DNA from 2 places in the Schinkia azotoformans genome. Region 2 is predicted to be linked to the other one. Evidence: predicted binding sites of a transcription regulator. Region 2 holds the regulator's gene; the other holds the start of a gene.
What was found. The regulator Rex, encoded in region 2, represses fermentation and respiration genes when NADH is low (regulators of the CRP and FNR family bind a similar motif). The targets are predictions, from matches to a motif close to TTGTGAAATATTTCACAA.
Positions count from the first base shown of each region.

Region 1: P9E47_RS04355 (AtpZ/AtpI family protein) is a predicted target of Rex. The motif match lies at 7,633-7,650, and genes of this name have one in related genera.

Region 1 is NZ_JARSMD010000008.1:72,823-88,508, reverse strand. Features, by position in the region: gene P9E47_RS04400 (F0F1 ATP synthase subunit epsilon) at 1-341, opposite strand, end outside; gene atpD (F0F1 ATP synthase subunit beta) at 422-1,834, opposite strand; gene P9E47_RS04390 (F0F1 ATP synthase subunit gamma) at 1,930-2,790, opposite strand; gene atpA (F0F1 ATP synthase subunit alpha) at 2,948-4,456, opposite strand; gene P9E47_RS04380 (F0F1 ATP synthase subunit delta) at 4,474-5,019, opposite strand; gene atpF (F0F1 ATP synthase subunit B) at 5,016-5,540, opposite strand; gene atpE (F0F1 ATP synthase subunit C) at 5,810-6,028, opposite strand; gene atpB (F0F1 ATP synthase subunit A) at 6,083-6,793, opposite strand; gene P9E47_RS04360 (ATP synthase subunit I) at 6,811-7,218, opposite strand; gene P9E47_RS04355 (AtpZ/AtpI family protein) at 7,278-7,475, opposite strand; gene P9E47_RS04350 (S8 family serine peptidase) at 8,008-10,266, opposite strand; gene wecB (non-hydrolyzing UDP-N-acetylglucosamine 2-epimerase) at 10,825-11,967, opposite strand; gene upp (uracil phosphoribosyltransferase) at 12,074-12,703, opposite strand; gene P9E47_RS04335 (YbfB/YjiJ family MFS transporter) at 13,176-14,381, opposite strand; gene P9E47_RS04330 (hypothetical protein) at 14,535-14,954, shown strand; gene P9E47_RS04325 (serine hydroxymethyltransferase) at 15,071-15,686, opposite strand, start outside.
Region 2 is NZ_JARSMD010000034.1:5,616-21,301, forward strand. Features, by position in the region: gene groES (co-chaperone GroES) at 1-20, opposite strand, end outside; gene P9E47_RS19505 (CPBP family intramembrane glutamic endopeptidase) at 276-992, shown strand; gene P9E47_RS19510 (YdiK family protein) at 989-1,186, shown strand; gene P9E47_RS19515 (redox-sensing transcriptional repressor Rex) at 1,266-1,904, opposite strand; gene moaC (cyclic pyranopterin monophosphate synthase MoaC) at 1,923-2,414, opposite strand; gene P9E47_RS19525 (ABC-F family ATP-binding cassette domain-containing protein) at 2,551-4,488, shown strand; gene P9E47_RS19530 (hypothetical protein) at 4,827-4,991, opposite strand; gene P9E47_RS19535 (hypothetical protein) at 5,112-5,414, shown strand; gene P9E47_RS19540 (DUF4317 domain-containing protein) at 5,494-6,657, opposite strand; gene P9E47_RS19545 (glycerol dehydrogenase) at 6,806-7,894, opposite strand; gene P9E47_RS19550 (BMC domain-containing protein) at 7,975-8,523, opposite strand; gene P9E47_RS19555 (4Fe-4S dicluster domain-containing protein) at 8,530-9,855, opposite strand; gene P9E47_RS19560 (1-propanol dehydrogenase PduQ) at 9,884-11,050, opposite strand; gene P9E47_RS19565 (aldehyde dehydrogenase family protein) at 11,073-12,464, opposite strand; gene P9E47_RS19570 (cob(I)yrinic acid a,c-diamide adenosyltransferase) at 12,454-13,452, opposite strand; gene P9E47_RS19575 (EutN/CcmL family microcompartment protein) at 13,466-13,732, opposite strand; gene P9E47_RS19580 (flavoprotein) at 13,750-14,535, opposite strand; gene eutJ (ethanolamine utilization protein EutJ) at 14,537-15,364, opposite strand; gene P9E47_RS19590 (phosphate propanoyltransferase) at 15,355-15,686, opposite strand, start outside.

The DNA.
Region 1 (15,686 bases), on a different contig from region 2:
AAATCAACGTCGTCTGTTTTTGCTTGTTGTAAACGGCGCTCTGCACGTTCTTTCGCTGCACGAGCACGATCTATGTCTATACTTGTAGCCAATTCAGCTGCTTGAGCTAGAATTGTCACTTTTTCAGGTCTTACTTCAACGAAGCCACCACTAACAGCAACTTTGTCAGTGTTGTTGCCGTTCTTAAGACGAACAGCACTAATAGTTAACGGGGCAACCAACGGAATATGGCCTGGTAAAATACCAAGTTCACCGCTTACTGCTTTTACACTAACCATTTCAACATCTGTTTCAACTACAGCGCCATCAGGAGTAACTACACTGACTTGAATTGTCTTCATTAGATAACCTCCTATTCTAGAGGTGAGTTGTAAGATGTGAGAAATGAGATTCTCTCATTTCCCATTTCTCACTTCTAGATTTACGCCATTGCTTTTGCTTTTTCAACAACTTCTTCGATACGTCCAACTAGACGGAATGCGTCTTCTGGAAGATCGTCGTATTTACCTTCAAGGATTTCCTTGAAGCCACGAACTGTTTCTTTTACAGGTACATATGATCCTGGTTGACCTGTAAATTGCTCAGCAACGTGGAAGTTTTGAGATAAGAAGAATTGGATACGGCGAGCACGTGCAACGACTAACTTGTCTTCGTCGCCTAGTTCATCCATACCTAGGATTGCGATAATATCCTGTAATTCTCTGTATCTTTGTAATGTTTGCTGTACTTGACGAGCAACATTGTAATGTTCTTCACCAACAATCTCAGGTGATAATGCACGAGATGTAGATGCTAATGGATCCACCGCTGGGTAAATACCCATCTCAGAAAGCTTACGCTCAAGGTTAGTTGTTGCATCTAAGTGAGCGAAAGTTGTTGCTGGCGCTGGGTCAGTATAGTCATCCGCTGGTACATAGATCGCTTGGATTGATGTAACTGAACCTACGTTAGTAGATGTGATACGTTCTTGTAATTGACCCATTTCAGTAGCTAGTGTTGGTTGGTAACCTACGGCAGATGGCATACGTCCTAATAGGGCAGATACCTCTGAACCTGCTTGTGTGAAACGGAAGATGTTATCGATAAAGAATAACACGTCTTGTCCTTGCTCATCACGGAAATATTCAGCCATTGTCAAACCAGTTAAGGCAACACGTTGACGTGCTCCAGGTGGCTCGTTCATCTGACCAAATACCATCGCTGTTTTCTTGATAACGCCTGAATCACTCATTTCGTGGTAAAGGTCATTACCCTCACGAGTACGTTCACCTACACCAGCGAAAACTGAGATACCGCCGTGCTCTTGAGCGATGTTGTTGATTAATTCCTGGATTAATACGGTTTTACCTACACCGGCACCACCGAACAAACCGATCTTACCACCCTTGATGTAAGGAGCAAGAAGGTCTACTACTTTAATTCCAGTTTCTAAGATTTCAACTTGTGTTGATAATTGTTCAAATGTTGGTGCTTGACGATGGATTGGATCTCTGCGAGCCTCTGCAGGAACTGGTTCATTAAGGTCAATTGTTTCTCCTAATACGTTGAATACACGACCTAGAGTAACGTCACCAACTGGTACTGAGATTGGTGCGCCAGTATCTACTGCTTCGATTCCGCGAATTAAACCGTCAGTAGAGTCCATCGCAACTGTACGTACTGTATCGTCACCAAGATGAAGGGCAACTTCTAATGTTAAGTTGATATCCACTTCTGATGCAGTACGCGCTTTATGTTCAATTCTAAGGGCGTTGTATAATTCAGGAAGCTTGCCGCTTTCGAATTTTACGTCTACAACTGGACCCAAAATTGCTGTTATGCGTCCTTTATTCATCGCTTTTCCTCCTAACAGATTTGTTCACTATGAACATTCCGTTCTATTCAGTACTAGTGAGTCAGGTGTTTGCCTGGCTGCACTTAAAGTCAGTACTATTCTAATGCTGCTGCCCCACCGACGATTTCGGTGATTTCTTGAGTAATTGCAGCTTGACGTGCACGGTTGAATAACAATGTAAGTGAATCGATAAGCTCACCAGCGTTATCAGTAGCACTTTTCATTGCAGTCATACGCGAAGCATGTTCACTAGCCTTACCATCGAGCAGCGCTCCATAAATTAAACTTTCAGCATACTGCGGAAGCAGTGTTTCTAAAATTTCTTCTTGAGATGGTTCATACTCATATGAACTTAAGCCAGTATTGCCTTCAGCAAGGTCTGTTAACGGTAAAAGCTTTTTCACCGTTAATTCTTGTGAGATCGCACTAACAAAATGGTTATAGTACATATAAAGTTCGTCATAAGCCCCATCTGTAAACATACCAACTGCTTGGTTAGCTATTTCTTTAATATCTGAGAATACGGGCTGGTCTGCTAAACCAGTGATTTCTTTGACAACCGGCATATTTCTCTTCTTAAAGAAGTCACGTCCCATACGTCCAATTGCAACAATCGTGTATTCATCAGTTGATTTATGACGTTCTTGAATTTGTCGTAATACAGCACGTAAAACGTTACTGTTATAAGCACCAGCTAAGCCACGGTCAGATGTGATTACTAGATAGCCAGTCTTTTTAACCGGTCTTGATTCTAGCATTGGATGGCTGACACCTTTACTTCCAAGGGCTATGCTTGTTACAACCTCTTGCATTTTTTCCATGTACGGATAGAATGATTTAGCGTTTTCTTCAGCACGGCTTAACTTAGAAGCTGATACCATGTGCATCGCTTTTGTGATTTGCATCGTTTTCTTTGTTGATGTAATACGACCTTTTATTTCGCGTAATGAAGCCACTCGTTTCACCACCTTTTTCTCGTGGTAAAGGGGCCGGGCCTTGCGAGGCTCGCGCCACCTTTATTTATTTTTAAAATAAGATAATCTCTGTATCGTTGTCTAGCTACAGCGACCAGCGACTAGTAAACTTCGCTAAACGGTCGCTTCCGCTTTTCTATTATTCAGATATTGCAAATGTCTTTTTGAAGTCATTGATTGCAGCAGTAATGTCTGCATCAGCAGGCAATTCTTTAGTGCTCTTAATAGTTTCAAAAATTTCTTTGCGGTTATGTTCAATCCATGCATATAGTTCTTGCTCGAAACGGCCAATATCTGCTACTGGAATTTCGTCAAGGAAGCCTTTTGTTAATGCATAAAGGATTACGACTTGCTTTTCAACAGCAAGCGGCTTGTTTAAACCTTGCTTCAATACTTCTACAGTACGAACACCACGGTTTAATTTTGCTTGTGTAGCTTTATCAAGGTCTGAACCGAATTGTGCGAATGCTTCTAACTCACGGAAAGAAGCAAGGTCAAGACGTAATGTACCTGATACCTTTTTCATCGCTTTAATTTGGGCAGAACCCCCTACACGTGATACTGATAGACCTGCGTTGATCGCTGGACGTACCCCTGAGAAGAACAAGTCTGATTGTAAGAAGATTTGTCCGTCTGTAATTGAGATAACGTTTGTTGGAATATACGCAGAAACGTCACCAGCTTGTGTTTCGATGAATGGAAGTGCCGTCATTGAACCGCCGCCTAAATCATCGTTAAGTTTTGCTGCACGCTCTAGTAAGCGTGAGTGTAAGTAGAATACATCCCCTGGATACGCTTCACGACCTGGAGGACGACGTAATAACAATGAAAGTTCACGGTATGCTGATGCTTGTTTTGTTAAATCATCATAGATGATTAAAACGTGCTTACCGTTGTACATGAATTCCTCACCCATTGCTACACCTGCATATGGAGCAAGGTATAATAATGGAGCTGGTTGTGATGCAGATGCTGTTACAACGATTGTGTAATCTAATGCACCGTTTTTACGTAATGTTTCAACAACACCACGAACTGTTGATTCTTTTTGACCAATTGCAACGTAAATACAAATCATATTTTCGTCTTTTTGGTTTAAGATTGCGTCGATTGCTACTGATGTTTTACCAGTTTGACGGTCACCGATGATTAACTCACGTTGTCCGCGTCCGATTGGTACAAGAGCGTCAATCGCTTTAATACCAGTTTGTAATGGTTCATGTACTGATTTACGAGCCATAACCCCTGGTGCTTTTTGTTCGATTGGACGAGTTTTTGTAGTTTCAATTGGGCCTAAGCCGTCAACCGGTAAACCTAATGGGTTTACTACACGTCCTAATAATTGCTCACCTACAGGAACCTCCATGATACGGCCTGTACGACGAACTTCGTCACCTTCACGAATTTCAGTATATGGTCCAAGAATAACGATACCAACGTTGTTTTCTTCTAAGTTTTGGGCAAGACCCATTACTCCGTTAGAGAACTCAAGAAGTTCTCCCGCCATTGCGTTATCAAGACCATGAGCAAGTGCGATACCGTCACCGACACGGATTACAGTACCAACATCATTCACTTCGATTTCAGACTGATAATTTTCGATTTGCTTTTTTATCAGTGCACTAATTTCTTCTGCTTTGATGCTCATGAATTTCACCCCTACTTCTAGCGTTGTGCTGATAGTAATTGACGTTCAATACGGTCAAGCTTACCTTTTACACTGCCATCATAAATTGTATTTCCGATTCGTATCTTGACACCGCCGATTAGGCTGTTGTCTACGATATTTGTAATGCGTAATTCTGATTTGCCAATTTTCTTTGCAAAAACTTCTGAAAGTGCTTTTTCTTCATCAGCATTTAATGGACGGACTGAGAATACTTTCGCATCCGCAATACCGCGTGCATCATTAGCTAAAAGGAAATATTGTTCAGCCACTTCTAGAAGGATTTCTTCACGTTTGCGATCGATTAAAAGAAGAATCATGTTGATTACAGTTTGTGAGGCATCTTTGAATACTTCTTTTACTAGCGCTTTTTTCGTGTCTTTTGCAATCTTTGGATGTTTTAAGATTGTAAGAAATTGTGGATTTTCAGCCACTACTTTTTCGACAACCTGTAATTCTTGTTCTAATTGCTCTAATTCGTTACGTTCTTTTGCTAATTGGTAAAGAGCGACGGCATAGCGACCAGCGACAGCATTTTGACTCATCGTGCCTCGCCTACCTCTTTGATGTACTCATCGATCAGTTTTTGTTGATCTTGTTCATTTAACTCTTTTTCAATAACTTTAGATGCAATTAGTACTGATAATGTAGCCACTTGCTCACGTAAAGCTGAAATAGCTTGGTCTTTTTCTTGCTGTATTTCTTTTACAGCAGCATCTTTTAGACGTGTTGCTTCAACTTTAGCAGCTTCGATAATATCTTTTTGTTGTTGCTCGCCAAGTTTCTTAGCGTTTTCGATTAATTCAGCAGCATCTTGACGTGCTGTTTTAAGTGCTTCAGCTTGTTGTGCTGCAACCTTTTGGGCTTCTTGACGAGCTTTTTCTGCTGCTTCGATTTCGTTAGCAATATGCTCTTCACGTTTTTTCATAATTCCCATTAATGGGCCGAATGCAAACTTACGAAGTAAAAGTAATAGAATGATAAACGATGCAAGCTGGAAAACGATATCACCTGTGTTAATACCTTGCGCACCAGCTGATGCTAATACTAAAAAGTCTAATGACACTGTATTTCACTCCTTTCAATACGTGCCTACTCATCATGAAAATGAATAATGCGATTTAGCTTTGTTTCTAGTTTTAATCGGAATGCTTTTTCGGTTGAATTTTTAGATGAAATTTCTCGAAAAACTCCGAATTAAGTTCGTGATTAGTCTTGGAACTAGGTCCCCATAAAGGAATGGCGAAGGATCTCGCTTAGATCGATCTTTCGCCATTATGAACTAAGGTCCATGATCCTTGATGCTTTAATTTGCTGTTGTATGGGTTCTTTTTATTAAGCGTTTTGGCCCATTACGATGAACGCGATAACTACCCCGATGATCGGTAATGCTTCTACTAACGCAACCCCGATAAACATTGTAGTTTGAAGTCTACCTTGAAGTTCTGGTTGACGAGCGATTCCCTCAACTGTACGTCCAACGATAAGACCGTTACCAATACCAGCACCTAGTGCCGCTAAACCTACCGCAATTGCAGCTGCTATTAAATTCATTTAAAAGTCCTCCCTTTTTCCTATGAAAAGTTTTATTATAATAGAGTTTTTATATTAATGGTCCATGCTCACTTTATGAGACAAGTAAACCATTGTTAACATTGTAAAAATAAATGCTTGGATTGTACCTACGAAAATACTGAATCCCTGCCATGCAAGCATCGGTAAAATACCACCGATTGCACCGCCGACACCACTTGACATTAATCCTGCCAGTAAACCTAGTAAAATTTCACCTGCGTAGATGTTACCATAGAGACGCAGACCGAGAGTTAGAGTGTTTGCAAACTCTTCGATGATTTTTAGTGGGAATAAAAACTTCATTGGAGCGAAGAATGTTCCTCCATAATGTTTTGCCCCTGTTAACTTAACACCGTAATAATGAGATAGACCTACGACCATTACAGCTAAAGTTAATGTGATTGTTGGGTCTGCTGTAGGTGATTTCCACCACAGAACGCCATCAATCGATACTGAGAATGGTAGACCTAACATATTTGATACAAAGATGTACATAATGATTGTTACGCCCAATGTTAGGAAACGACCACCCGTTTGCCAGTCCATTGTATTCCCGATGATCCCTTTGACGAAGTCCAAAACCCACTCCATAAAGTTTTGCATCCCAGTTGGGCGGAGTTGTAAGGATTTTGCGCCAGCAGTTGCAAGTAAAAATACAATAATTGAAGCAATTGTGATCATAAGGACGTTGGCTAAATTAAATTGAAGTCCTAAAAATGTTACTATTGGAGCACCATGTTCCAAATTGTTTCACCTCTCTTTCAGTTTTTCCGGATGGATTGAAAAAGAAAATCTATCATAATGACGAAATGGTTTGTCATTAATCCTATAATCACGGCTACTAGGCTAAACGTTTCCGGGTAGCGCATTGCGATAAGAACTGCCAGCGCGGCAGCTGCTAGTCTGTTCAAAGATCCAAGAGACTTGACTCTCTTTTTCTTTTCATCTTCTTTTTTGTTCGCATTGTCGACGATGGTTTGTCCCATTCGGTTAACCTTGCTATGCATCGACCATAAATTGTATGTACTGATAAGAGTTCCCAGTATTAGCCCTAAAAAAATGTGAGGGTATGGCGTAAAGCCCCATCCTATCACAAATATTGCTAGTAGATTAATAATAATCTTAAGTTCTCTGATGAAAATTTGCTTGTATTCTTTAATATTCATCATGTCTCCCTTTTTTCAAGGCTTAGGCTTAAGATGGCTTAAGGCTTTGGGTGAGAATATGTTTATTTTTGATCATCGTTCACATTGAACTTCTTGATAAGCTGTAACATGCTATAGATGCCAGTCGCCAATCCTAGAAATAGACCTAAAATTAAAAATAATGGCAGCGTCCCTAACTCGGCATCCAGCCATTTTCCTAAAAATAAACCTATTAAGATTGAGCCAACCAATTGGGCAGAAATGGCGGACATAAGCGCCATCGCCTTATAAGGATTTCTAGGCCGTTTCTCATCACGCAAGGAAAAACACTCCTTCCGCTAAAGTTTTTTCAATTCACTGACAAATATATACATATTTTGCTCCCTTTTCACACCTTTTTTAGCATACAATAGGGCACTTTTAATGTCAATCCATTTTAAGTGAAAATCGTCACATATATGTCAAAATTTCGGAAGCAGCCCCTTCAGTGCCCTGTGAGAGGTATTTTCGACGTTGGGAACTGGTCGGTGGTACCTCACTGCCGCTGTACTATCATCGCTTTCCCCAGAGTACCCTTTCCCCCTTCCACCCAGCTTTAAACCTGTTTTTTGGGTAATTTGGTCAACAGATTGTCCATAAAAAGGGCTTTTCGTTAATTTAATATGCTTTTTTCATAACAATACAACCAATCTGTGAGAAAAAGGTTCGTTTTTATAATGAAATTACACTAAATTACCTTTATTTAATAATTCTACACATGGAAGTTCGGAAATGTCCTCCTCACAGGGCTGGCACCACTGCCAGCCCTTCTATTCACTTCCCCTCCCCAATGGTTATCCTACTTTGTTGCACTCCTTCTTTGCCGTTTTGTATTGCATAGACAATACAAATGTAATCCCCGTCGGCGAATGGAATGTCGTCTCGCTTCAGTTCAGCCTCTAGTAAACCTCTGTTCACATTTCTTTCCTGGACTAGGTGTCCGACGTAGGTTAAAGTCAGCGGGTCGAAGAGGGCAACTCCTAATTCCTCCGCTCCTTCTGGCAAGTAGAGTTCGTATTTATAAACATCATCCGCCCCACTCTCCTTCTCGAATGAAAAGCCCATAACCCGTGGATGGTCCGCATCTCCGACAACAAATAGATATGGGAGCAGAATTTCGTCATCACTGCTTGACTCTACTTTTACATTTCCGTAGTGAATGCCATCCGTTATCTTATTCGAATCGACAGTCACAGCTACAGTCACGATTCTCTTTTCCAGCGGTTTTAACGAAAAGGATAAAGGCAGCCTCCAGTGAACTCCTTCCTTCAAGTTAGGAGTGGCGAATGATATTTTTTCAGTTTGACTAGATTTATTTTCTAGCGTTATCTTTACCGACTTCTCAATCATTCCGCTATTTGGCACAATCGATCCCAACGCCAATGACCCGGGATATACCAACACCTTCGCATCCACCGCTTTCTCGACCTGAATCCGACCGGCCCCCTGCTCGTATGGGTTGTACATTCGACCCACATCATCGAAAATCGGTTTTGCTGTATTCATCAGCGCCGCCTTTACTTGCTCTGGATTCCAATCAGGGTGAGCCTGCTTGATTAACGCCGCCGCTCCAGCAACATGCGGTGCAGCCATACTTGTTCCTTGCAATGAAATGTAACCGTTCGGGATTGTGCTTTTAATTTTCACACCCGGTGCCACCACATCGGGCTTGATTCCCCAAGTGTGCGTAACCGGACCGCGTGAACTGAAATTGGCCAATTGGTCCTGCACCTTCCTCATTTTTGTCGCCGCCCACTCATGTCCTTTTTCCAGTTCGTCTTTTATAAAAAGTCCGTCCTCCCGGGTGAGCGCTACAACCGGAATCGTGATTGCCTCCTCTAGTCCTCCTGAAAAAGCTCCTTCCTCATTGTTAAAAATCAACACTGCTTTCGCGCCCTTTTTATAGGCATTATTAACCTTTTCCGTAAAAGATATTTCTCCTCTTTCGATTAAAACAATTTTGTCTTTGACATCCGGGAATTCTGTTGGGTATCCTAATCCACCGAAAATGATTTTGTGGCTTTTCGTTAGGTTCCAAGGTACGGAGCCTTGAAGTGGCTGAAGGATAAAGGTTTTGTTTGGAACCAACTCCAGCTCTAGTACAGGAATCTCAAGCGGCGGAGTCGAAGCACCAACTGAAATTGCTTTTTCCGAAGTGCCTGGCGAGCCCACCGTCCACAACCCAGGGCCGGAGTTTCCATTTGAAGTTACCGCAATAACTCCTTTTTCCACCGCCTTATCGAGTGCCATGCTCGTCGGATAATCCGGACCGTTGACTGAGCTGCCAAGCGATAGATTAATAATGTCCATTCCATCCTCGACCGCTTTTTCAATGGCGGCAATGACTTGATCGGATGTTCCGACACCACCCGGACCGAGCGCACGATAGGCATAAATTTCAGCATCGGGTGCTACCCCAAGGTACTTTCCGTTGGCACCAATGATTCCAGCCACATGTGATCCGTGCAAGGTAGCCTCCCCTTGGCTTTTCACCGTTTCCATCGGATCCTCGTCCTCATCGACAAGGTCAAACCCACCTTGATAATTTCGTTGCAAATCTCCATGAGTATAATCAATGCCCGTATCGATAACACCGACCTTCACACCTTTACCTGTCAGGCGCCGACCCTTCTCATCGAATTCACCGCGGAGAAGCATTCCACCGATGAAAGGCACACTTTGATCAAGCTCGACTTTATAGGTACTTGTATGATGCACCTCTTTAATCCCGGGCTGCCGTTTTATTTTTTCAATATCTTCCTCGGTTCCAACAATCGATGCACCTTGAAGGACCGTATCAAACACCTTGTCTAGTTTTACATTTGGATAATTGGCTTTTATTTTCTTAAGTACTTCTTGGTCTTCAACTTCAATGATGAACTTTTTGGATTGATTCTTTTCTGGAGGGGTTACGTTTATTTTAATTGGTTTTATTTTCGGAACATTCGTATGGATTTGATGTGCATAAGTATGCGTAAGTTGACTTGATAAAAGCAGGTTGACGAGGGTCAAACTAATGATAGTTTTTAGCATTATAGCACCACACTCCTTAATCGATTATTGTGTCACTATAATGGTATTTTTATGTAAAAATTTATTAATCGGAGTGTGACAAGGTTTTTGGACTGTATCAATAGTTTTAAATATAGTTAGTAGAGCGAGGGTAGTAAAGTTGACCTTTTCAAAGATAAAATAATAATTTATAAGGAACATATAATTTCCTGTGTACCTATTTCGAGTTTCTTCCTATTATATATAGCAAATTTTTTGCAAAATCCAACTACTTGGCAACTGCAATGAAACACCATTAGCCATTTTTTTGAAACAGGTTTTTTGTGTGGTTTTTTTCTTCTCTGTTAAAACGCTTTCATTCTTAAGCGCATTATTAAGCAAAAGTAATTGTGGGACGGAGAACCCGGCCCCATGTCCCACTCAACATTGTCTAGCTCCAGCGCCTATCGCCTAGCAAACTTCAGGTCTCCTCCCTACGATAAGTCAACTAAGAATTGCTAACGCAATTCAAGTTTCCTTTATCTCAGTCGAAGCCCCTCCAGTTTGTACGGCGATGAGCAAGGCGCTTCCGCTTTTCTATTATAAAAATGCTTCTGGGCGTTGTTCGATTTGACCAAAATGGTAGCGGATGGCTTCAGCAATGCGTTCGCTGGCTTTTCCATCTCCGTATGGGTTCGAAGCTTTTGCCATTTTTTCATATTCAATCTGATCTGTAAGCAAGTCGGATGCTAAACGATAGATTGTATCCTCATCTGTTCCGGCCAACTTCAATGTGCCGGCTTCGATTCCTTCTGGACGCTCCGTCGTGTCGCGTAATACAAGAACTGGAACTCCAAGCGATGGCGCCTCCTCCTGAACGCCGCCGGAATCGGTCAAAATTAAATGAGCACGAGCGGCAAAGTTATGGAAGTCAATCACATCAAGCGGTTCAATTAATTGAATGCGATCATGTCCGCCCAAAATTTCACCAGCAATTTCACGTACAGCAGGATTCATATGGACAGGGTAAATGACCTGAACATCAGCGAACTCATCTACGATGCGGCGAATCGCACGGAACATATTGCGCATCGGCTCCCCAAGGTTTTCGCGACGGTGTGCTGTCACAAGTACAAGTCTGCCCCCGCTTACTTTTTCAAGAACCTCGTTTGTATAATCTTCTTTTACCGTAGTTTTTAAAGCATCAATCGCTGTATTTCCGGTGATAAAGATTGCCTCTTGCTTTTTATTTTCATTCGTAAGGTTTTCGAAGGCTTTTTCCGTCGGTGAAAAATGAAGGTCAGCGATCACGCCTGTTAATTGGCGGTTCATCTCCTCCGGAAATGGCGAATATTTATTCCAAGTCCGTAAGCCGGCTTCAACATGACCCACCGAAACCTGATTATAATACGCAGCAAGGCTCGCGATAAACGTTGTTGTCGTATCGCCATGAACAAGCACGATGTCCGGTTTGACCTCTTTGATAACAGCATCCAAACCTTCAAGCCCTCTAGTTGTCACATCGATAAGTGTTTGGCGGTCCTTCATGATGTTTAGATCGTAATCAGGTTTTACATTAAAAATTTCTAAAACCTGATCGAGCATTTGGCGATGCTGAGCTGTTACCGCAACAATGGATTCAAACTGTTCCGGGCGTTTTTCCAGTTCCAGCACAAGCGGGCACATTTTAATCGCTTCCGGTCTAGTTCCAAAAGTCGTTAAAACTTTAATTCGTTTTGACATTTTTATTCACTCCAATTAATTGTTCCGAACAAAGCGACCAAGGTATTTTGGGCTAAATAAGCAACTTGCCACTACTATTGAGTGGCATGTGCATAGTAAACGGCGATTATTTTGTTCCGAAAAGACGGTCTCCCGCATCTCCTAAACCTGGAACAATATAGCCGTGGTCATTCAATTTTTCATCTAATCCAGCAATATAAATATCAACATCAGGATGTTCTTTTTGAACCACTTCAACACCTTCAGGAGCAGCAATGACACACATTAAACGAATATGAGTGGCACCGCGTGTTTTTAAAGAAGTAATCGCAGCAGCAGCTGAGCCTCCTGTAGCAAGCATTGGATCTAAAACGATGAACTCGCGCTCTTCGATGTCAGATGGAAGCTTCACATAGTATTCGACAGGCATTAGCGTTTTAGGGTCACGGTATAGACCAACATGACCAACCTTTGCAGCCGGAATCAGCTTTAAAATACCGTCTACCATTCCAAGACCTGCACGTAAAATTGGAATTAGACCCAGCTTTTTACCTGCAAGCACATTTGCTTTAGCCGTTGCTACTGGTGTTTCAACGGTTACTTCCTTAAGTGGAAGGTCACGTGTTGCTTCGAAAGCCATTAAACTAGCAATTTCGTCTACCAGCTCGCGAAATTCTTTTGTACCCGTATTTTTGTCACGAATCATTGTAAGCTTATGTTGAATTAACGGATGATCAAAAACATGAATTTTTCCCATCTTACCGTCTCCTTTTCTCATTTTCACATTATGTATTTTGCCCATTTTTATATTTTTGAAAGACATTGCTTTTATTTCAAAAAAGAATGAGGGCAGCACAGTTGACATATTTGGACAAATTATGTGGATTCTATGATGGCCGAAAAAAGCACATCCCGCCACCAGTTATGGAATTAAGAGAATTCTGCTCCTGCGATTACTCGTCGCATAAAAAAAATTGCCGAATAAGGTTAAAAAATTTGCCTACTTTGGTCAAATTGTGTCTATCTAGTAAATTGTATAAGAAAATAGTAATAGAGACAAGTGAATTGGGAAAAGTCATCGGCTAAAATAGATATAAAAGAAAATTGGGATAGTTCGAAAAAATAAAACTGACGCTGCAACTGCGTAGCGGGCTGGTACAAAAACAAAAATTTAAAAGCCGATTTACTTAGAAATCGACTTTGGAGTAATTTTGATTATATAAAAATTTTTAGTTGCTGTTGGATTGTACGTTCTCCCACTCAACTTCTTGAGCCGTTTTTTTCTCAAATTTAATTCCATTCATAATTAGGCATGCTCCGAGGAATACAACCGCTGCCGCCCCTATTAATGCCGAGTTGAAGCTATGTGTGACCGATGATAAAAGACCTGCAATTGTTGGTCCGATCATTTGGCCGATTGCATAAATGGCCGTCATATAGCCAATAAGTCGGCTCGTATTGGATAGATTCATTTGACGCGCGATAGTTGTTGCCAGGGTGGTGATACCCATAAATGTCGCACCAAATAGTGCGGCACTGATCATTAAGCTAGTTGCCGACATCCACATCACCGGTAGTGCGATGCCGAGAGATTGTAATACCATCGCAAAAATCAAGGATTTTATAAGTCCCCACCTTTTTCCAATCAATGACCAAATTGCACATGACGGGATGGCAGCCAAGCCTACGATCATCCAGATAAAGGTTGCAGCGCTGCTGGTTGGCAACATTTTTTCAGCAAAAGAAACGATAAATGTTCCTGTTACAATATAGCCCAAGCCCTCTAAACCGTAAGCCGCAACTAACCATGGAAGCCATTTAGCGGGTGGCACCTGGTTTCTGACTACTTGATTATTTGTTTTTTCAATCGAATTAGGATAATCTACGAGCAGAATCCAAACAAAGAGTGTTAGAATAGCTGCTACAATTCCGAGCCCAACCCATACACCTTCCCACTGGAAAAAGCGGTTTAGAGCTGGCGTGAACAATCCTGTAGTGAAAATTCCAAACCCTACACCACTGTAAAAAAAACCAGACCAATTTGTTTTGTTTCTGGCAGCCAGTTTGTCTAAAACAATACTGGAGGCCAACACGAATACAAAAGCGCTTGCCACACCCGATAGAAAACGAAGGATAAACCAGAATATAAAAGAATGTGATAAACCCATAATGGCAGTTGTTGAGATACTAATAATTAGACTTAGTCTTAGAAGGAACGTCCGATTGTTGTTCAATGGTACGACACTTGTAATGAATGCCCCGACCAAATATCCAGCGTAATTGCTTGTTGCCAGGTACCCAGCCATGGCGTCAGAGAAGCCAATCGCATTTTGCATCAACGGTAGTACTGGCGTATATGTAAATCTCCCGATTCCCATTGCAATCATTAAAGAAAAAATACCTCCAATTAAAAAAAGAAAAGGCTGCTTTTTCAAATACTCACCCCCGGACCCCTGATTTTTATAATTTTATCACAGTTTTTTACTTATAGTTTAAAATTCCTTTACACTGTATTGCAACTGCTTGGAATAAACTGTAAATTACTTGTAAATAATAAATTAGAAGTAATGAATAAAGGAACTTTGCTAATGAGGGTTATTTCAGCTCTATTTTCAATGCTTATGCCAGGGTTTGGCCAAATATATAATCGGCAATTTATAAAAGGGATTTTCTTTGTAATACTAGAACATTACGTTAATGCGTCTGCCAATATAAACAAGGCCATTCACCTTGATTTTAACGGGTTTCATCAACAAGCACTGGAGGCAGTTATTTACGATGGTTTGTTATTTTATCCGGGTTTCTATGTCTATGCGGTATGGGATTCTTGGTTTTATGCAAAGGTGGGAGCAAATAAAACAAAAACGGCGATTCCTTTTATAATAAGCGGATTTTTAGGTGAATTCGGCTCAATTTATGCTACGAAGATACCAATCCCCTCTTTAACAACGGGACTGCTTATGATTATTCCTATGATTATCGGGATGATTGTCTTTCGGAAGCAGTGAAGGGTTGATGGGGCGTCAGGCTACCTTGACGGTGGGTCAATGGGGCGGTGAGCCAGAGGGTCCCGACCCTCTGACCTCATTCGGGACATAGATCCCGACCCCATGGCTCTTATTAATTATAGATTCGGATATAATTGGAATTTTGAAGTTAAATCTTCTACACGCTTCGCTGCTTCAGCCAATTTTTCTTCGTTATCTACATTTTTTAATGTTAAGCCAATGATTGATGCAATTTCGTCCATTTCTTCTAGACCAAAACCGCGGCTTGTAACTGCAGCTGTACCAATACGGATACCGCTTGTTACAAATGGGCTTTCTTGGTCGAATGGAATGGTATTTTTGTTAACAGTGATGCCGACATCATCTAATGCTTTTTCAGCTACTTTTCCTGTTAATCCTAATTTACTTACATCGATTAATAATAAGTGGTTGTCTGTACCGCCTGATACTAGTGTTAAGCCTTCTTTTTGCAGGCCTTCTCCAAGACGTTTTGCGTTGTCTTTAATATTCCCGGCATATTCTTTAAAGCTGTCTTGTAGTGCTTCACCGAATGCAACAGCTTTTGCTGCGATTACGTGCATTAATGGACCGCCTTGGATTCCAGGGAAGATTGCTTTATCAATTTTTTGAGCAAATTCTTGTTTACATAAAATCATACCGCCACGTGGTCCACGTAATGTTTTATGTGTAGTTGTTGTTACGAAATCAGCGTATGGTACAGGATTCATGTGC
Region 2 (15,686 bases):
TCACCTAATGGTTTTAACAAGTGAAACACCCTCCTAAGATAAATTTTAAGTATTTTAATTATTAGCACTCATTAATGCTGAGTGCTAACACATTTATTATAATAAATAATTAACTAGATTTTTGCAAGTAAAAACTATATTTTTTTTGTAAAAATTAACCTCCCTGAACATTATTAACGAAATGTTGAAAAACCAATCATCTTTTTATTGGTTTTAAAATAATTATGTTAAAATACAAGAGTGGTTCATCTGATTAAACATAAAGGGGTATAACATTGAAAAGCAGATACTTGCTTACTATATTAATGTATATTTTTGTACAATTTTCGGGGATCTTGTTTGGTGTGGACTTGCTGCTTCGAAATGGGATCTCAAAGGATGATGCGGTGGCCATTTGGACGGTCATAAGCTTTAGTGGCGGTTTATTAGTAGTTATTTTGTTGTTATTGCCAGACATCAAAGCCCGTCATAATACTAACAATCGAGTATCAAGAACTCGTGCAGCAGGCTGGGCGATTTCCGGGATCTTTTTAGCGTTTTTAGCACAGGTTATTGCTGCACAAATTGAAATGATACTTGGAATCAAAATGGGCTCTGAAAACACAGAGATTTTAGTAGAAATCGCGATGCAAACACCGATTTTTATTATTGTTACTTCAGTAGTAGGGCCAATTTTCGAAGAAATTATTTTTCGGCAGATTATCTTTGGCAGTTTATATACAAGATTTAACTTTTGGATTGCCGCTATCATTAGTTCTTTAATTTTTGCAGCTGTCCATTTTGACTTTACACATATCATCATCTATACAGCAATGGGGCTTGTGTTTTCCTTTCTTTATGTTAAAACAAAAAGAATTCTGGTTCCGATTGTTGCCCACGTCTCCATGAATACCTTTGTTGTGTTGGTACGCATCCTATTTGCAGATGATATGGAGAAGCTGCAGAAGCAATATGAACAGGTGCAAAGCTTCGTTGGAGGGTTTTTACAATGAGAACTTCACCTTATACAATGGCACTCATTTATGGGGCGATGGGTGCTCTCTTTACATATTTAGCGATCCAAAGCGCTAAAGAGACAATTTGGAACTTTTCTACGATACTGTTAATGATGATTGCAACCTTCGACTTTTCAACAGCTATTCGATTTATTTTATATAAAAGAATGATTAAAAAAAGAAAATCATAAAACGGCTGCCTCAAAATAGAGATAGCCGTTTTTCCATGTGTACTTTTGAGCAAACTTTCCGGGGCAACCCATAAAATTATTAACTTAATGGGTAATGTTTTAAAAAATAAATTAATGACTGCAACTCAACTGCTAAATCAATATGATGAATTCTAATATCTTCCGGGACATTCAGTCTTGCTGGTGTAAAATTCAAAATTCCTTTTATTCCTGACGTAACGAGGCGGTCCGTTATTGGCTGGGATACCTGTACAGGAACGGTTAAAATGGCAACTTCCAATTCACCTGTGATTTTGCTTTCTAAATCATCTAAATGATAAACTGGAACACCTCCGATATCTGTGCCGACTTTCGCTGGGTCAACATCAAATGCCATCACAATTTTGGAATTATTGTTTTTCATAAAATTATAATGCAAAAAGGCGGTTCCTAAATTTCCTACCCCGATTAAGCACACCTTCACCACTTCATCTTGGCTTAACGTCTGCCTAAAGAAGGACAATAAATAATTGACATTGTACCCATAACCCTTTTTACCAAGGGCACCAAAATAAGAAAAATCACGGCGAATTGTGGCTGAGTCTACTTTTACCGCATCACTTAATTCTTTTGAGGAAACACGCTGTTTCCCTGAAGCATGTAAATTCGCTATAAACCGGTAATATAACGGCAAGCGTTTAGCAGTCGCTTGCGGTATTTTGTTTTTATCAAAAGACATACCATACCCCCGTTCTCCTTAATCAATATTTTCCTTTCTCCGAAAATCTCCGCTTTTTCCTCCAGTTTTCTCAACTAAATATGTTCGGCCAATAATCATTCCTTTATCTACGGCTTTACACATATCATAAACCGTTAACGCTGTAGCAGTTGCTGCTGTTAAAGCCTCCATCTCGACACCTGTGCTTCCCTTTGTTTTAACAGTTGTTTCGATATGTAAAATATACTCAGGGGCTTTCTCTTCCCATGAAAAAGAAATATCCACACCCTTTAGCATCAATGGATGACACATCGGAATCCATTCGGATGTTTTCTTGGCTGCCATCACTCCGGCTACTTGAGCAACAGCTAATACATCGCCCTTTTTCATTTTATTTTCTTTTATTTTTGTATAGATTTCTTCATTTACTTGTATGCTAGAATGGGCAATGGCAGTACGAGTAGTTTCATTTTTTTCAGTGATATCGACCATTTTCGCACGGCCTTCTTCATTAAAATGAGTAAAGGACATTCTTCATTCATCTCCCGACTTACACATATTTTAATACAAAAAAGTTTAGGATGATATTTATTTTTGTCAAAAAAGGAGATTTGTTGCTCGTTTGACATTGTATAAGCTAAACTATGATTTGAAGAGGTGAACCGATATGATACTACTTCAAGTCAACCAACTTACGAAATATTATGGTGCTGATCTTATTTTATCTAATATTAAATTAGAAGTACAATCAAAAGATAGAATTGCTCTAGTTGGAAGAAATGGAGCAGGGAAATCTACTTTATTGAAAATTATCTCAGAACAAATGTCGTATGATGGCGGCGAAATCATTAAGCCAAAAAATTTAATGATCGGTTATCTTGCTCAAGATACCGGCTTGGAATCTAGTCTTTCTATTTGGGATGAAATGTTGACTGTTTTTCACCATCTTCAAATAAAAGAAAAGAAGCTGCGTGAACTGGAAACAAAAATGGGTGATCCTTCCTATTTAGATGATACCGAAAAATACGAAAAATTATTAAAAGAATACGACGAACTGCAAGTAACCTTCAAGGATGAAGGCGGCTATCAGTATGAAGCTGACATCCGAACGGTTTTACATGGGCTTAATTTCGGTGATTTTGATTATTCGACAGCGATTGCAACCTTAAGCGGCGGTCAAAAAACCCGCTTGGCAATGGCTAAGCTGCTTTTAACAAAGCCGGATTTATTAATTCTTGATGAACCGACGAACCATTTGGATATTGAAACGCTGGGCTGGCTTGAACAATATTTGCAAGGTTATCCTGGTGCTCTACTAATCGTCTCCCATGACCGCTATTTTCTAGATAAAGTTGTGACTCAAGTCTATGAATTATCACGGACGAATTGTCGCCGCTATGTAGGAAACTATAGTAAATATTTAGAGCAAAGTGCAGCCGTTTACGAGCAGGAACTAAAGTCTTTCGAAAAGCAACAAGAGGAAATTGCAAAATTAAAGGATTTCGTCCAAAAAAATATTGCAAGAGCGTCAACAACAAAACGGGCACAAAGCCGTAGGAAGCAGCTTGAAAGAATGAAAGTAATGGACCGCCCACTTGGAGATGAAAAGTCAGCCTCATTTTCCTTTGATATTGAAAGACAAAGCGGCAACGATGTGTTAATGGTGGATTCTTTAACCGTTTCCTATCAAGGAAAGGAGCCGATTCTTACAAACGTATCCTTCGGGCTTAAGCGTGAAGAAAGTGTTGCCTTAGTTGGGCCGAATGGAATTGGAAAGTCCACATTGCTTAAGGCGATTACTAAGCAGCTTGAGATCCTTACTGGCACGATCAACTACGGGTCCAATGTTACGATTGGCTATTATGACCAGCAGCAGGCAAACTTGACTTCCAATAAAACAGTCTTACATGAACTATGGGATGAATATCCATTAAGACAGGAAAAAGAAATTCGAACGATATTAGGGAATTTTTTATTTAGTGGTGATGATGTTTTAAAAATAGTCTCTTCGCTAAGTGGCGGTGAAAAGGCAAGATTAGCACTCGCCAAACTGATGATGCAGAAGGCAAATCTATTAATTCTCGATGAGCCGACGAACCACTTGGATTTGGATAGCAAAGAAATACTAGAAAATGCTTTAATCGATTACCCTGGAACGATTCTGTTTGTATCTCATGACCGTTATTTTATAAATCGGTTGGCTACAAGAGTGATTGAGTTATCCACAGAAGGACTGGAGTCGTACTTGGGTGATTATGATTATTATGTGAATAAAAAAGCGGAAATGGAAGAATTGGCACAGCTTGAAAATGAAGGACAATCCTCATCAAAAGTGGTGCAAACAACTCCACCGGAATCGGACAAGGCAAAATATGAACAAGACAAAGAACAGAAAAGAAAAGATCGCCAGCGCCTACGTCGAATTGAAGAGATCGAACAACAAATTGAACAAATTGAAATGAAAGTCGCTGAAAATGATGAACTATTATGTGACCCTGAAGTTTATCAAGACTATGAGAAGGCAGCCAAGTTAACTAGTGAAAACGAAAAATATCATGACCATCTCGAACTCTTGATGGAAGAATGGGAAACTCTACAGGATTAACGTTCAGAGAAAATTCTTCTGGACGTTTTTTCTTGTGGAATTTTGTCAAATCCATTTCTTCCAGATGTGGGTATTTTTTTTATGTATTCACACTATCCACAGTGTTATTCACAGATAAACTCACTTTTTTCAGGCACTCCACAAAGTTATTAACATTATCCACAGAAAAATATCGAATTATCCACAATTTTTATGAACACCTACGGAACCCATTATGTCGGAATTTGTTGAAGTTATCCACCACATCTCTGAGCTGTGGATAAACTCTGTCCACATCCAAAATAAGTCTAGATTTTTTTAAAAATAGTATGTGCATTATTGTAATCGTCTTTGAAATTTTAACTTGACAAAAGCTGAGATTCAGTACTGGGATGATGTTTTCTATAAAACGGTGCAAACGGATCAATGGAAGCACTTCTTAAAGGACCGTTAATGATGCTTTCCGCTTCCCCATCAAAATGTGGAGTTGCCTGCGTACGTTGACTTTCACTATTACGTGACATATTGATCATCTCCTTAGTCTTAAGATAACTATTTTGAAGATGATCTATTCAAGATGCTATATTTAGCAGTGCACATGGAAATAGTAGGAATATCCTCGCTGATAAAGGAGATTCTTAGCCATGTCTACATACATAGAAATGAAAAATATATTTATTACAAAGGTTCAAAAGGACGAACAACGGACAATACTTGAGGTTTGCTTCGAAAATATGCATGAGCCGAAGTATTGTCGTTTATTTAAAGCTACTTTAGAAAAGGAAAGCGATTGGACCATTCGATCCATCGCTGTGTATGATTCTCGAAAAGACAGATTTCTCACAGTTGGGTCCCTTTATGCTCCTATTTTGTATGAGGAAATTAAAAATAAAATACTTCAAGCATTTGAGCAAGACGCTGAGTTTGAACAACAATTGGCTCAATAGGGGCTGTCTATAATGAAACATGCCCATTTTAGGTTTTTTCTCGTGTTTCGGGCACGTTCAATGGGCCATTGAACAACTTTTAAAATGTTTCCGGAATCAATGTAAAGCCCTCAATCACCGTATCTTCATCCACTTCAATTAGTAAACAACGCTTACCGCTATAGTTGACTTGTTTAACATACTTCAAATCTTGAGGGCTGATTGAAATATTTGCGACCTTAGTCTGGATTTTAATCGATTTCGTATTATAATTTGGGACGATACTGCTTGCTTTAAATTCGTGCTTTTCATCATCAATGACTTTTTGAAAAGCTGTTTCTACTTTTTCCGTATTAACATCCTCTACTCCACTCACCTTTAAAACGCGTTCAACGTCTTTGTAGTCCAATTTTGGCGTTTCTTCCTCTTCATTTTCATCAATGATGCGGTTAATTTCTTCATAAACATTTGCAAGGGTTGACGCGTCAACTTGGTCCCCGACGACTTGTTTGACGATTTCTTCGAAAATCGCTTTATCCTCTTGCGCGGTTATAATCTCTTCACCATTCAATACATTCTCGATAAAATCCTCATCAGGTTGATTTGCTTTTTCAGCACAGTACAAAATGTGATTGACATCTGCTGAATTATCAGTGAAGCATGGAAACAAAAAGCCTGCGACTGGTGAAGCAAGGTTAATGATTGGATCTACGATTACACTATATTTAAATACTCTCTCCACATAATCAAACATAAGCGTCTTTTTCGGCTGCATCGTTTTATTGATGCTGCAGAGAATGAATTGATGAGAGTAAACTTCGTCCTGTTCACTCACTTCTGCTTCTTCATTTTTCTTTTTCGTAGGTTTAAAATATTCGCAGCGAATGAAGGTTGCAACCATATCTTCCGTATGCTGTGCACTTTTAAACATTTTCTCGACGATTACTAGCATTTGTGCCTTCCAGTCCTCTACATCACCCGCTTGCAAACCATCATAAAGAAGAAGCTGTGTATGGTCCTCGGCTTCACGTTGAAACTTTAATTCAAACAATTTCACATCCAATTGTCCTGTAAGAACCTTTTTGAAGTTGCTCAGGAATAACTCCTGCTGTTCTTGCTCCAGCATTTGAAACGGCTTACTTTCTTGATGATAAATCTCACTGCTTTCCTTCATAACATATACATTAAAGATATCTTTGATTTTCATTCGATTATTATTAAGCTTAAATTGTTTTCGAATATCTGCTACATCTTTTTTATTCATAGTTACAGATCCAACTCCTAAGTTTAAGTTTAACTTTTCAATTATAAGCAATCTCAAGCTGATTTTGTAGGAGGAATAAGAAAAAACCTCTATCGAAGAAGTTAAAAAGGAAGGGTATGGATACCCTTCCTTTTTATAGTTTCCCTACTTATTTACTCAATTGATCCACAGCTATAATCGCATTTGCAACGTCCTCGGCTGTAATTTCCGGCGAAAGGTTACCCATTGTTTCGCCTTCTTGTGTTGCAGCTTTTCCCACCTTTAGTAACTCTTCATACGATACATTATCTAAATGTAATTCTCTTAATGTTGTTGGTAGCCCTAATTCTTTATAGAAGTTAATATACTTATATAGCTCTTCTGCTGGATGTAACTCTAATACTAGCTGAACAAGAGTACCATAAGCAACCTTTTCACCATGTGTTAAATGATGAATATCCCCATTCAGCACTGTAAAACCGTTATGAATGGCATGGGCTCCTGCTAAGCCACCACTTTCAAAACCGATGCCTGATAGCAATGTATTCGCCTCAACAACTGCTTCAACAGCACTTGTCACGACGCCTTTTTGTACAGCTTTGTAGGCAGGTATCCCATACTTAAACAATGTTTCTTCACAAGCCTGTGCAATTGACCTTGCTGCAATACTTACTTTGCCACCAGCCATTGCTGAACTGTTACTGTTTAATGTTGCTCTTGCTTCAACCCAAGTGGCCATGGCGTCTGCAATACCTGATGCAAATAATCTCGCAGGCGCTTTTGCCACAACCGCAGTATCGACAAGCACAAGATCAGGGTTTTTGTTATAGAATTTATAGGCTTCAAAAACTCCCTCATCAGTATATATTACTGATAACGCACTTGTTGGTGCATCAGTAGAAGCTAAACTAGGAACGATGACTACTTTTACATTCAGTCCATCGGCAACAGCTTTAGCTGTATCTAGAACTTTACCCCCACCAACACCAATGACCAAATCTACCAAATTTGCTTTCCCCATTTCCACGTAACGATTGATTTCATTCATAGAAGACTCACCGTTAAACTGATCATAATGGAAATCAAGGCCCACTGATTTTAAACTTTCGCGGATAGTCTCCCCAGTGACTTTCCATGAAGTACCGCCAGAAATTATAAGTGGTTTTTGACCTAGTACTTTTACATATTGACCAATATCATTTAGTGTACCTTTTCCTTGAATATACCTGCTCGGTGCAGCAAAACAAATAACTGACATTTTCATCTCTCCATTCCCTTTAATTATTTATGATTGATTTAATAATCAACAATTCTGAAATGTTGCTTTAACATAACATCCTAGAGCAGACATTGTATCAGTCTGTCAGATGGAGATGGAATGATCTCTGCATTTACAAGTAAACCTTTTTCTTCTGCTATTTCTTTTCCTGCTTCAATACTCGCTTCGACGGCTGCTACACTACCGGTAAATGTGAAGAATGCTTTCCCGCCAATTCCATTTCCCAAACGCAATTCAATTGCTTGTACATTGGCAGCCTTTAGAATGGCATCTGCGGCTAAGATCATCGTCGCGATAGAGAAAGACTCCATTATTCCAACAGCTTGAATTCTCTCTGGCATTGTGACCCCAGAAATTGCCGGAAATAACTCAGGACTAACATTAGGGATAATCATAGAATCAACGTAATATTCTTCTGCGACACGTTCTCCTATTTCTATTGATTCCTTTACTGCAGCAACATCTCCGTGGACAATGGCAATATATTTGCCAGGGCAGCTGGAACCAGCCGTTACAATTTCCACTTCGGAAGCCTTGATCATCTGGTCTGCAGTATAGATACCACGCGCAATACTTACAAGTTCAACTATTCCAATTGCTTTTGCCATATGCGATTAGTCTCTCCTTACTGCAATATAATCATCTGTAATCTCTACAACCGTTCCAGCTATACTGGTGTGAACTGCAGCCCCCATACTGTTTTCGGGAATTTTCCCAATCAGCTGTCCGGCATTCACATAATCACCAATTGCAACAACTGGTATAGCCGGAACGCCAACATGCTGGCATTTTGCAATATAAACAATTTCAGGTTCTATTGTTACTTTCGTCAAAGGAGCCGGTTTATCAAAATTCGTTAATCCCAACCTCGCTATTAGGCGCTTACTTGGAACCAAACGATGTTCACGACTTTTGCGCGCGGTAAATTCTGTTGCAACAGGACTATATCGAATATTTTGTTCTGCTAATTTTTGTTTAAGATACAGATTGGCAGTCCGTGGATAAATATCAATTGGACATGCGAATAACTCACACAAATTACACTGACTGCAAAGCGAGGCCATCTTCTGGTCTTCAACAATGTCTATTCCGTAATTTACCAATCTAATCATCTTATGTGGCTGCATGTCATGACCAAGTAAATAACGAGGGCACATATCAGTACACATGCGGCATTGCTCACAGGTCTTATTAACTCGCAATGACTGTTTCATGCTGAGCGTTTTCCTTTTAATAAGATTATGCTGTTTTTTTAAGATGATAAATCCCTTTGTTTTTTTGGTTACATATCCATCTAAGCTGTTCATGACGTTTCCCATCATCGGACCGCCATCGATAATGGCATAATCATCAAAGCTTTCGATACCGCTTAGCTTTAATACATCTATGATAGGTGTACCCACTGGCACCTTTCCGGTTAAGCGGTTAGGTATATCTCCTGCAACAGTTATATATGTTTCGGTAACAGGCTCATTTTGGGAAGCACGGTAAATATTTAACGCTGTTTCTGTATTAATAACGACACATCCAACCTGAAGTGGAATTCCCGCTTCTGGAACAATTCTCCCCGTCAACTCATATACCAAAACCTGCTCGTCACCTACCGGATAAATATCCTTAAGCTCTCTGACTTCAATTAAGCCACTTACTTGCAGTACATCAATTCGTTTTTTTAGAATAGAAATGACTTCTTGATGCTTTCCTTTAATGCCAATCAGCGCCTTCCTTGCCCCTACAAGCCTTCTGGCAGCTTCAAAACCTTTAATGACCTCATCGGGATATAGTTCCATCAATTGCTGATCGACTCTTAACAGCGGTTCACATTCAGCGCCGTTAAGAAGTATATATTCTGCTTTTGCCGCCAGTTTCACATGAGTAGGGAATCCGGCACCACCTGCTCCAATAATGCCGGATTCTTTGACTGTATCTAAAAGACTCAAGTTTCGATCACCCTAATCTATAAAACTTTTATTTCAATTCATTTCCCTTATAAGCCCAGTTTAAGAGGTTTACGAAATCTGCCTCACTTACTGTTATAGGGTTGCCCGTTGTACATATATCTTGCAGTGCACTTTCTACTAGTTCGGGGATTTTTCCCACATATAAGCGTTCTTCAATGTTTAAAGCCTGAAAAGTCAGCGGAATACCCAATTTACTATTTAAGACCCTAATAGCCGTTGAAAGACTAACCACCCCCTCTTCACGAGTTGAACAAGGCAGACCAAGAAATCTAGAAATCTCTGTATAACGCTCAGCAGCTCTAGAAGTTTGATAGCCTCCATCACATAATCCTCCATTAAATTGAATTACATAAGGAAGTAAAATCGCATTGCTTCTGCCGTGTGATAGATGAAATTGGGCTCCCACAGCATGAGCCAAGCTATGGTTTACACCTAAAGATGCATTTGTAAACCCAACTCCTGCCATACAAGAAGCAAGATGTAATTTCCTCCTCGCTTCAAGATCATCGCCATATCGATAAGCTCTTAATAAATACGTGAATACATTCTTTATTGCCTTCTCGCAAAATATATCAGTAAACTCTGTCGCTGCTGAAGATACATATGCTTCTATTGCATGGGTAAGTGTATCCATGCCGGTATCTGCCGTAACGGTAGGGGGTACTGTTTTTGTCAACTGTTCATCCAGAATCACAACATCCGGGAGCAATCTCTCATCTCTAAGTGGAATTTTTACATTATTTTCAATATCAGTAATGACAGAATAAGAGGTTACTTCAGAGCCGGTCCCACTTGTTGTTGGAATCGCTATAAACAATGGTTGTTTTATACTATGATTACTTGAAATCTTTTCCCTTACTTTATAAGAAAAAAGCAGAATAGCTTTTGCCGCATCAATTGGCGAGCCACCACCAAGAGCAATAATCAACTCAGGCTCATATTCCAGAAAAATGTTTAAACCCGCTTTCACTGTTTCTATAGAAGGATCCGGCTCAACATCAGCAAACACCTTACAAGACGTTCCTTGTAATAGATTCATGATCATGTCTACCATTCCGAGCTGTACCATCATTTTATCTGTAATAATGTAGGCTCTTTTGACATGTAATTCTTTCAGAAAGTCTAAGGCATGACTGCCATAGTAAACTTTTGGTCCGACAAAAAATGAATCCATTTATTGTTTACCTCCTACCGAGTTATCTGATCGATAAACCGTCTACAAGCACACATTTTCTTCTTCTTGCAAAGTCCTTTGCTGAGGTTAAGCCCTCCCCGGTAGGTCCGGCAATTGTAAATGTTGCATAACCTTCTCCGCCAATTCCTATTCCCGCATAAGATGGTCCATTTTTTACAAATATCGTTGTTTGAATTTCTTTGGAGAACTTTGTCAAATTATCAATATTTGTAGAGTGCATAATTGCTGTATGACGGAATCCCTGCTCGGCTTCCACTGCTAATTCAATCGCAGCATCGACGTTTTCTACCCGTACTACCGGCAGAATCGGCATCATTAGTTCCGCCTTTACTAAAGGATGATTTCTTTCCACATTTAAAATTGCAACACGGGCATCACTAGGTACCTCAATGCCAATTCGCTGTAGGATATGCGCAACACTTTTACCTACAAGTTCCTTATTTGCGTGTCCGTTGTCAACAACCAGTTCAGTCAATTTCTGAATTTGCTCTTTATCCGTAATAAGAAATGCCCCGTGTTTTTTCATATAAGAAACTAAATAATCAGCAACAGAATCAACAACAATGACTTCCTTTTCAGCGGTACAAGGGAGATTATTATCGAAACTGCAACCATCAATGATATCCCTTGCTGCTTTTTCGAGGTTAGCCGTTTCATCAACAACCGCTGGTGGATTACCGGCACCAGCTCCAATTGCCTTTTTCCCACTTGAAAGCACTGCTTTTACAACTCCTGGACCACCGGTAGCAACAAGCAATTTTATTTTTTTATGCTTCATCATGATATTTGCTTGATCGATCGTTGGATTCGCAACAGATGTAATTAAGTTCGGCGGACCACCGGCTTTGATAATCGCTTTATTAATTACTTCAATTGCTTTGAGCGATGTATTTTTTGCTGTTGGATGGGGGCTAAAAACAACCGCATTTCCTGCCGCAATCATCCCGATTGAATTACAAATAACGGTTTCCGTAGGATTGGTCGTCGGCGTAATCGAACCAATAACGCCGTACGGAGAAAGCTCGACTAAAGTTAAGCCGTGGTCCCCAGAAAATGCCTCCGTTGTTAAGTCTTCGATTCCAGGTGTTTTCTCTGCGGCGATTAAGTTTTTAATGACTTTATCCCCATAATTGCCCATACCAGTTTCATCCACTGCCATCTGCGCAAAGGTTTCTGCATTATCCTTTGCAGCTTTTCGAATGGCGGTAATAAGGTTTCCTCTTTGCTCGAGCGACAATTTCAAAAGCTCCTTTTGCGCGATAGTCGCCGCTTCTATTGCCTCGTTCATATCCTCGAATATTCCATATCCAGTAATACATGCATCTTTTTTTATCATCATTTCTTCTAAAATTTTTTTAACGATTTCTTCAATTGCTTTCGCTTCAACAGCCAATGTAAGTTCCCTCTTTCTCAAATAATTTTAACGCTTCTGTAGCAATGAGCATATCTTCTGTAACAGTTCCTCCGCTAACGCCGATACCACCGATAATATGCTGATTGATTTTAAGCGGATATCCTCCCCCGAAAGTAACTATTTTGTTTTGGTTTGACAGTTGAATTCCGTAAAGTTCTGCTCCAGGCTGAATGGCGGGAACAAGTTCATGTGTCGCCATTTTTAGTGCCACTGCTGTATAGGCCTTGTTTGGTGAAAGCTCCAAACTTGCTAATAAAGACTCTTCCATACGATGTAATAAAATAATATTACCTGCTGCATCTACTACAGAAAAAACAATGGGTACGCCCATTTCCGCCGCCTTTCTTTCTGCAGCCTGAGCCATTTTAAAGGCTAATTCCAGTGTCATACTTGTGGCCTTTCCTTTTTGAGCCACTAATTTCTCTATTACCTTATTTTTGATGTCTTCAAGAAGACTATAATGAACCTCGGCTCGAGCTAGCATAAACAAGCTATCTGATAAGCGGTTTACATATTGCATAACCTCATCGCGGATTGAGGAGTCCTTAGCAAGCTCAACAATCAATCTCTCCGCTCTACGAATAATCGCTCTTGACAAGTGAAGGTTAGCCGAAGCAATAGTATCACCCGGAATAATAAATTCATGAAGTGGACCAAGTTTTTGTTCGAACTTATCAATGACTTCTTCAAGTCCGGCAATGTCGCTTTTACTTACTTTATCCTGCAAGAGGTTCTTGCCTCTTTCATCACTGGCTAACTCCGCCCCTACAACAAAAAGCTGCTTTTGAATTTTCCTAATAATACCCTTAATTTCACTATTGTCTATTTGTGAGTACGCAATGCCTAGGGCAGCATTTGCTTCATCTAAAGTTCCATAGCAAGATACCTTTAGGCTATCCTTGGAAATTCGGCTTCCACCAAGAAGCCCTGTTTCACCTTTATCACCTTTTTTTGTGTAAATCGCCATTCAACGTCCCCCCTTAACTAACTTCCATTGAGTCAACAATGCCAATAATGGCGGCATCTATGCAGGAAGTAGAGGTTTCGAATACATACATTGCCGGTTCTCCTTGTGTTACAAGAACATATTCCCCTTTTCCTGCACCAACAGAGTCCACAGCAACTTCAAGTGTTCCGAGGCTCTCATCTTTTGGATTCACCTTTTGTACAATAAGAAGCTTTTTCCCTACCAGTTCATCACTTTTTCGCGTAGCGACGACACTACCAACAACTATTCCGATGTACATCTTTATCACCAGCCCCATTATTCTCGAATGATCTTTACTCTAAGCTCCCTAGCTGCCTCAAGAGCAAGAGGACTTAATATGGTTGTAGATGGAATTTTTAAAATCATTTCCTTCTGCCTTGCTTCGACAATATCATTTCTTGTAAGAACTTTTTTCTTATCTTCATAGATTTGCTTATTCGATTCCGGTGCTTGATTTTTTTGATTGGAGAAAGTAAAGACATTCATCTGAACAGCTTGGTATAAATTTTTTGCGTCTACTAGCTTTACGCCGTAGCTTTCCAAAGTTCGAAGGTGTTCACCCATTTTATCTAAATATGCCTTTGGTGCTTTATTTAATCCTAAATCCGATCTGATTGGATTTTGCAAATCACAGGAATCCTTTGCTGCAATGAACGGAATCCCCTGCATAATCATGTTCGAAGCAAGATTGGTCGCCATCGTATCAGCGATGCCCAATGCTATCTTTACCGCCGTATTTAACGTTAATGTGGGTACAATGAAGGCACTGACTCCCTCGTAAAATGAACTTAATTCCTTTATTTCTTTTTCAACATACACTCTAGAAGTTCCAAGCTGTTCCTTTATCAAATGAGGTGTAAGAACATACTCAGCGCTATTGGATAGCAAAATGTTTAAGTCCCAGCCATTGTCCTGCAATAGCTTTATTTGCTGCAAAGCCTCGGGAAAGCCAATAGCTCCGCCTGTAAAAAGGACGGTTGCCCTTTTCATTCTTTTCTGCAAACGCTTAAGCACTTCTTCCACTATACTGTTCAGCCATTCCTCAGCGTTCAAATCTTTCACCTCATTTCAAACTGTTTAGTGCAATGCCTAACGGAGTGATAAGGAGAGGATGTGCAGGCTTTATCGTTTCAATGCCAATTTCTTTGAAAAAAACGTCTTCAAATTCATCAAAGCAACTTGCTCCCCCTACCACATAGATTTTATCTACATCAAAGTCTCGAGTATGTCTTTTGACAATCGAAGCCATTTTTTCAACAACAGGTTTAATAATGGAAAAAACTTCACCCTGTCTGGCTGGGTCCATTTTTAATGCATCTCCCTCAGCAAAAGAAACCTTATAATGACCAGCCACCACTAAGCTCATATGAGTTCCTCCCGTAGGCTCGTCGGCTGTATAGATGACTTCTCCATTCTTTAAAATACTTATGCCCGTTGTCCCTCCACCAACATCAACCACAGCTCCGTCAGTGACACCTAGTACCGTTGCTGCAGCAGTAGGTTCATCAATTACATTCGTAACTTCCAGCTCAGCGGCTTCCACTACATTAGAAATCGCCTTCATGTTGCCTCCAATTGTTCCGGGTGGCACAGCTGTTGCAGCATGGGTCAGTGTCGTATCAAGCAAATCCTCTACTCGATTTTTAAGCTCTTTCACGATTTTCACTGCGCCCACATAATCGACAACGAGTCCATCCTTGACAACAGATGCAGGATAAGAAGCTCCGGCGACCGGGTTGCCCTCTTCGTCTATAACAGATAGAACAATATTGGCCGTTCCAAGGTCAACGCCAACTTTTAAATCCCCGTTATATTTCTTTGCCTGCTGCTCATTTATTAGTTTTGCAAAGCTATTAATATAGTTGTTGATTTTCTCCGCATCTATGGACATTGTTCATCTTGGCCCTTCCGTATTTTCCCTAATTCCCCATTACTAATACCGGCTGCATTTGCTTCGTCCGTATCGACATGCATTTCCAATTTGTATTTGTCCGAAACACGGATTAAAACGTTGCTAAAAATGGTTTTTCTTTCTCTCCCCACTTCTACTTCTACCATATCCTTATCTTTCAGTTGGAATTTCCGCGCAAATTCTGGCGGTACATGGATATGACGAAGCGCCCCAATGACTCCTTCTTTTAATTCCACGTCACCTATTGGTCCCTTTAAAAGAATACCTGGTGTACCAACAGTTCTTCCAGACTCCCTAATCG